2 regions of the Gordonia sp. GONU genome follow, and region 2 is predicted to be linked to the other one. Evidence: riboswitches for the same ligand, from Rfam matches in the RefSeq annotation. Region 2 holds a riboswitch; the other holds the start of a gene.
The links. A riboswitch is a leader RNA that binds a small molecule or an ion and turns the genes downstream of it on or off. The one in region 2 is predicted to bind thiamine pyrophosphate.
Positions count from the first base shown of each region.

Region 1: it holds a riboswitch for thiamine pyrophosphate, as region 2 does, so the genes downstream of both, thiC (phosphomethylpyrimidine synthase ThiC) here and thiO (glycine oxidase ThiO) in region 2, are expected to answer to the same signal.

Region 1 covers NZ_JANRHB010000016.1:67,591-70,996, forward strand. Annotated here, with positions in the region: gene NWF34_RS15530 ((2,3-dihydroxybenzoyl)adenylate synthase) at 1-1,106, shown strand, start outside; gene NWF34_RS15535 (GNAT family N-acetyltransferase) at 1,213-1,560, opposite strand; TPP riboswitch at 1,744-1,858, shown strand; gene thiC (phosphomethylpyrimidine synthase ThiC) at 1,849-3,406, shown strand, end outside.
Region 2 covers NZ_JANRHB010000044.1:24,224-27,629, reverse strand. Annotated here, with positions in the region: gene NWF34_RS23485 (ABC transporter ATP-binding protein) at 1-19, opposite strand, end outside; gene NWF34_RS23480 (thiazole synthase) at 84-905, opposite strand; gene thiS (sulfur carrier protein ThiS) at 898-1,098, opposite strand; gene thiO (glycine oxidase ThiO) at 1,101-2,177, opposite strand; TPP riboswitch at 2,171-2,280, opposite strand; gene thiE (thiamine phosphate synthase) at 2,328-3,029, shown strand.

The DNA of each region.
Region 1 (3,406 bases), on a different contig from region 2:
CCGCGGCGGTCGACCTCCCGTCCCCGCCGGATCCCGGTCTCCCGGCGCTGTTCCTGGTCTCGGGCGGCACCACCGGTCTGCCCAAACTGATCGCGCGCACCCACGACGACTACGACCTCAATGCGCGACTGTCGAGCGACGTCGCGAACCTGACGGCCGACGACACGTACCTGGTCGCGCTGCCCGCGGCCCACAACTTCCCCCTGTGCTGCCCGGGCATCCTCGGCGTCCTCGGCGTCGGCGGCCACGTCGTCTTCACCGACAACCCCAGCCCCGACCACACCTTCGACCTCATCGAACGCCACCGCGTCACGGTGACCGCGCTGGTCCCCGCCCTCGCGCAGCTGTGGTGCGCGGCGACCGAGTGGGAACCCGCGGACATCAGCTCCCTGCGACTCCTCCAGGTCGGCGGCGCCAAGCTGGCCCACCCCGACGCCGTCGCGCTCGACGAGGCGCTCGGCGACGTGGTCCAGCAGGTGTTCGGCATGGCCGAGGGGCTCATCTGCTACACCCGGCCGGACGAACCGCGCGATCTCGTCCACGAGGTGCAGGGTTCACCGATGTCCGAGTTCGACGAGGTGCGCGTCGTCGACGAGCAGGGCGCCGACGTTCCCGACGGCGAAGAGGGCGAACTGCTGGTGCGCGGCCCGTACACGATCCGCGGGTACTACCGGGCCGACGCCCACAACGAGAAGTCCTTCACCCCCGACGGCTTCTACCGATCGGGGGACAAGGTGACCCGACTGCCCTCCGGACACCTGTCGGTGACCGGCCGCATCAAGGACACCGTCGTCCGGGCCGGCGAGAACGTCGCTGCCGACGACGTCGAGGAGAACCTGCTCGCACACCCGTCGGTGCGACAGGTCGCGGTGGTCGGACTGCCCGACGATGCGCTCGGTGAGAAGATCTGCGCCGCGGTCGTGCTCTCCCACGACCATCCGCCGGCCCAGCCGCTCGAACTGGCCACGCTCCGCACGTTCCTCGCCGACCGCGGCCTCGCGTCGTTCAAGCTCCCCGACGTGGTCCGCATCGTGCGGTCCCTGCCCGTCACCGCCGTCGGCAAGATCGACAAGAAGGTCCTGCGTACGACGCTGCTGGCGGGATGAGCCGGTTGAGCCGCCCGTCCCGCTGGTTGAGCCGCCCTTCCCGCTGGTTGAGCCGCCCTTCCCGCTGGTTGAGCCGCCCTTCCCGCTGGTTGAGCCTGTCGAAACCTCACACGGGCGCGAGCTCCACGATTCCCGGGTGATGGTCGAGGTAGTCCTTGGTGAACGAACACACCGGCCGGATCCGCGCGTTGTGTTCACGGGCGAAATGGATGACCGTCCGGGTGAGACGCGTCGCAAGCCCGTGGCCGGTGTACTCGTCGTAGAGCACGGTGTGCAGAACGGTGATGGTCGTCTGGCCGTCGACGGTCTCCATCGAATAGCCGAGTACGCCGACGAGATCGCCCGCAACCCAGAGTTCGAACCGTTCGCGGTCGGGATTGTGCACCACCTGAGCGATCTGCTGCAGGATGGACCTCGCCGATTGCGGCGGTCGATGCCGGTTCTTGCGTAGCACCTACACCTCCTCATGTCGTCACCGTCTGCGGGTCACCGGCATCACGCCACTTCTTGACGTTCGGCCCCCTGTGACTAGGGTCACACCCTACCTTACGGATCCGTAACTGCTGAGAAAGGGTCTCGATCTGCCTGGCATCGGGTGGCTGCTCCGCGGACGTTGTATGGTGGCGAGCGCAACACAACTACACACCGCGGGGGCTCTCACGATGACCGAGGGCTGAGATGGCGACGGGCGGTCGCCGACCGCTCGAACCTGTCCGGGTAATGCCGGCGTAGGGAGACCATCATGGGCACACGTGTATCCACCACACCCACCACTGCAACCTTCGAAGACGGCGGACTGACCACGGGACCGATCGAGGGCAGTTCCAAGCACTACCTCGCCGTCGATCATCTCCGCGTACCGCAGCGTCGGATCCACCTCACCAACGGCGAACACCTCGACGTCTACGACACCTCGGGTCCGTACACGGACACCGAAACCGAGATCGATGTGGAGCGCGGACTGCCGAAGACCCGCGACTCGTGGCACCGCCCGGAACCGATCGACGGCGCGAGCACCCAGCTCGCGTGGGCACGAGCGGGGATCATCACCGACGAGATGCGGTTCATCGCCGCGCGTGAGGGCGTCGACGCCGAACTCGTCCGCTCCGAGGTGGCCATCGGTCGCGCGGTGATCCCGGCCAACCATCGTCACCCCGAATCGGAGCCGATGATCATCGGCAAGCGGTTCGCGGTGAAAATCAATGCGAACATCGGGAATTCGGCGGTGCGCAGCTCGATCGCCGACGAGGTCGAGAAGATGGTGTGGGCCACGCGTTGGGGCGCCGACACGATCATGGACCTCTCGACCGGCGCCGACATCCACACCACGCGCGAGTGGATCCTGCGCAACTCCCCCGTACCGGTCGGCACCGTGCCCATCTATCAGGCACTCGAGAAGGTGAACGGCGATCCGGTCGCCTTGACGTGGGAGATCTACCGCGACACCGTGATCGAGCAGGCAGAGCAGGGCGTCGACTACATGACGGTGCACGCCGGGGTCCTGCTCCGCTACGTGCCGCTGACCGCCCGGCGGGTCACCGGAATCGTCTCCCGAGGCGGTTCGATCATGGCCGCCTGGTGTCTGGCTCACCACGAGGAGTCGTTCCTGTACACGCACTTCGACGAACTGTGCGAGATCTTCCGCCGCTACGACATCACCTTCTCCCTCGGCGACGGACTACGGCCGGGGTCGATCGCGGACGCCAACGACGAAGCCCAGTTCGCCGAACTGCGCACCCTCGGCGAACTCACCACCATCGCCAAATCCCATGGCGTGCAGGTGATGATCGAGGGACCCGGACACATCCCGATGCACAAGATCGCCGAGAACGTGCGCCTGGAGGAAGAACTCTGCGAAGAGGCACCCTTCTACACACTGGGTCCCCTGGCCACCGACATCGCACCCGCCTACGACCACATCACCTCCGCGATCGGTGCGGCGATGATCGCCCAGGCGGGAACGGCGATGCTCTGTTACGTGACGCCCAAGGAGCATCTCGGGCTGCCCGACCGCGACGACGTGAAGGTCGGCGTCATCACGTACAAGATCGCGGCCCACTCCGCAGACCTCGCGAAGGGGCATCCCCGGGCACAGGAACGTGACGACGCATTGAGCAAGGCGCGCTTCGAGTTCCGCTGGATCGACCAGTTCAACCTCGCCCTCGACCCGGACACCGCCCGCGAGTACCACGACGAGACCCTGCCGGCCGAACCCGCGAAGACAGCTCACTTCTGCTCGATGTGTGGTCCCAAGTTCTGCTCGATGCGGATCTCCGCCGACGTGCGCGCCTACGCGGAGG
Region 2 (3,406 bases):
GATTCGTTACCCGCAACACGACACGACCATAGCCGCCCGCTCTTCGAGCGGGATGGCTCCTCTCGCCGAGAACTCGATTCGGGTCACGCGTGATCAGGCATCGGTGACGACGCCTGCGCCCAGAACCTCTTCGGAATCCGCCCCGCCCGCGCCGCGAGGCGGCCCGCGATCACCGCATGCCGCATCGCCGAGGCCATCCGCTCGGGATTCTCCGCACGTGTGACCGCGGTCGCGAGAAGCACCCCGTCGCAACCGAGTTCCATGGCGAGGGCCGCATCGCTGGCGGTGCCGATACCCGCGTCGAGGATGACCGGGAGCGGGTCGTCGGAGGCGGTCGCACAGTGGTCGACGATCATCTCGATGTTGTGCGGGTTGAGGATTCCCAGTCCGGTGCCGATCGGCGAACCGAGCGGCATCACCGCGGCGACACCGAGGTCGGCGAGTCGCGCGGCGAGAACCGGGTCGTCGTTGGTGTAGGCGAGCACCACGAAGCCGTCGGCCACCAACGAGGCCGCGGCGTCGACGAGTTCGACGGCATCCGGCATCAGGGTGCGCTCGTCGGCCACCACCTCGAGTTTCACCCAGTTCGTCTCGAACGCCTCCCGGGCCAGCTGCGCGGTGAGCACCGCTTCGGCGGTGGTGTGGCAGCCGGCGGTGTTGGGCAGGACCGCGATGCCGAGACGGCGCAGCAGGTCGAAGACACCGGTCCCGGACGCGGCGTCGACGCGACGCACCGCCACGGTCGTGAGTTCGGTTCCCGACGCCACGAGGGCCCGCTCCAGGCTCGCGAGGTTTGTCGCGCCACCGGTTCCGGTGATCAGACGAGAAGAGAACTCGCGCCCGCCGATCCGGAGCGGGTCGGCGTCGGAACCGCCGGCGACGTCGACGACCTCGGACTCAGCCACCCTGCACCGCTGTCACGATCTCGACGACCGCGCCCGTGGTCATCGTGTGCTGCGACCACTGTCCGCGCGGGACGACCGCACCGTCGACGGCCACCGCGATCCCCCGGTCCGGCAGGCCGAGGCGGGCGACGACTTCCCCCACCGACACGTCGTCGCCGACGTCGAGGTTCTCTCCGTTCACGGTGATGGTCACGGTCATGCTCCTTCCAGAATTCCCAGCACGTTGTCCGCAGTGCCCGGCGCGAGGACGATGCCGTTGCGGCCGTGCCCGGTCACGACCACCGTGCGGTCGTCGACCCGCTTCACGATCGGTAACCCGTCGGCGGTGCAGGGCCTCAGTCCGGCACCCGCCTCCACCAGGTCGTAGGTGCGCAGACCCGGCATGACCTCGATGGCGTCGGCGAGCAGATCGGCGACACCACCCGCCTGCGGGGTGCGGTCACCGAAGCCCCCGGCCTCGTATTGCGTTGCGCCGACCACGATCCCGTCCTCGCGCGGCACCAGGTACACCGCTCGGCCGTGGAGCCGGGCACGGACCACATGCCCGGGCGGCGGCACCGACCACCGCGTCCGACGCAGTCTCAGGATCTCCCCTTTCGCCGCGTGGAGCGGCACGTCGGGAAGCAGTTCCACCGTGCCGAGTCCGGCGGCGACAAGGATCTGGTCCCGCGGGCCGGCATGTTCGTGGACGTCGGCCAGGCTGCCCACCCGCGCCTCGGTGAACCGCACCCCCGCGGCGGCCCCTACGCTGCGCAGAGTCGCCAGCAGACGACGGTTGTCGATCGACCACTCGCCGACCGCCCGGTAGCCACCGACGAGCCGCGAACTCAACGACGGCTCCAGCGAACGGATCTCGCGACCCGTGACCGTGCTGAGCGTGGCGTCGGTCCGCGGTTGTTCGGCCCAGACGAAGTCCGCGAGATGCTGCAGGTACTCGGCGTCGGCGGCGGACGCGGCGACGAACAGGGAATCGGTGGCCGTGACGATCGCGGGGTCGCCGAGCCGCTTCACCAGCGTCGGCCAGCGCCGCACCGACTGCACCGACATCGCGAGCGCCGCTTCTTCACCCGGATGCCCCTCGCCGAGCGAACCGAGCATGCCGCCCGCCACCCACGACGCCCGCTCCTCGTGCCCGGCGTCGACGACGCGGACCTGCCAGCCCGCATCGGCGGCAGCGAGCGCACAGGTCAGACCGATCACGCCACCGCCGACGACGGTCAGCGCACGCTCGGGCTGCTCCGGGTGGGGTTGTTCCTCGACAACATGGCTCACGCCAGATCACCTTCCTTCGCCGGAATGACCCGGATCAGGTTCGACGGTCAGCGGAGGGTCCGCACTCTCAGCCCGGCCGGTCCGGGCTCCCGTGTGTTCTCGCGGTCCACCCTACGCCCGGCCCGCACCGGCGCGGCTAGCCTGGTCGCCGTGACGACTGCCCCCGAATCGCGTGCTCGCGAACTGCGCCGCCGCCTGGACTCCGCCCGGCTCTACCTGTGCACCGACGCGCGGCGTGAACGCGGCGACCTGCTCGAGGTCGTGAACGCCGCCCTCGCCGGCGGCGTCGACATCGTGCAGCTTCGCGACAAGGGGTCACCCGGGGAGAAGAAGTTCGGCACTCTCGAAGCCCGCGAGGAGCTCGAGATCCTCGCCGCGATGCGGGACGTCGTCGACGCCCACGGCGCATTGCTCGCGGTCAACGACCGCGCGGACATCGCCGCACTGTCGGGCGCCGACGTCCTCCATGTCGGACAGGGTGACCTGCCGCCACGGGTCGCGCGCCGGATCGTCGGCCCCGACACGATCGTCGGTGCATCCACCCACGACCCCGGGCAAGCTGCAGCAGCGGCCGCCGACCCCGACGTCGACTACTTCTGCGTCGGCCCGTGCTGGACCACCCCCACCAAACCGGGTCGGACCGCCGCCGGGCTCGATCTGGTGTCGACGACCGCCGCGGCGATGTCCGAACCCGGGACTCCGGACAAGCCGTGGTTCGCGATCGGCGGCATCGATGCCCCGCGGGTGCCGGAGGTGGCCGCCGCCGGAGCGCGCCGCATCGTCGTGGTCCGGGCGATCACGGCCGCCGCCGACCCTGCTGCGGCGGCCGCGGAACTCCTCGCACGGCTGTAGCGCCCGGGTCCGGAAATCCGCTCCGGTAAAGCGCCCTCCGGGGCGGCTCCACGTGCATATCGTCACCGGTCACGCTCTGGAGGGCGTGTTCCAGGGGTCGATTTCAGGGGCGGATTACCGGGGCAGATCTCAGCGGTGGAATCCATTTGCCGCACTCGCCACAGAGGTCTAGGCTGGACCGATCATGATGTGCATCAAGCGCGCGCTCGTAACCCGCCGCAGCGGGGTCTGATTCTGACCGACCCCCCGCTGCGGGTCGGTTGCGCGCTCTTGTCGGTCACCTGTTCTTCGACCGAAATCGGCTTTCGAGATGCATCCTCTTCATCTGCCTCACCCATCCTTCTCACGACACGGACACGCGACCGCGCCGTCGGCCG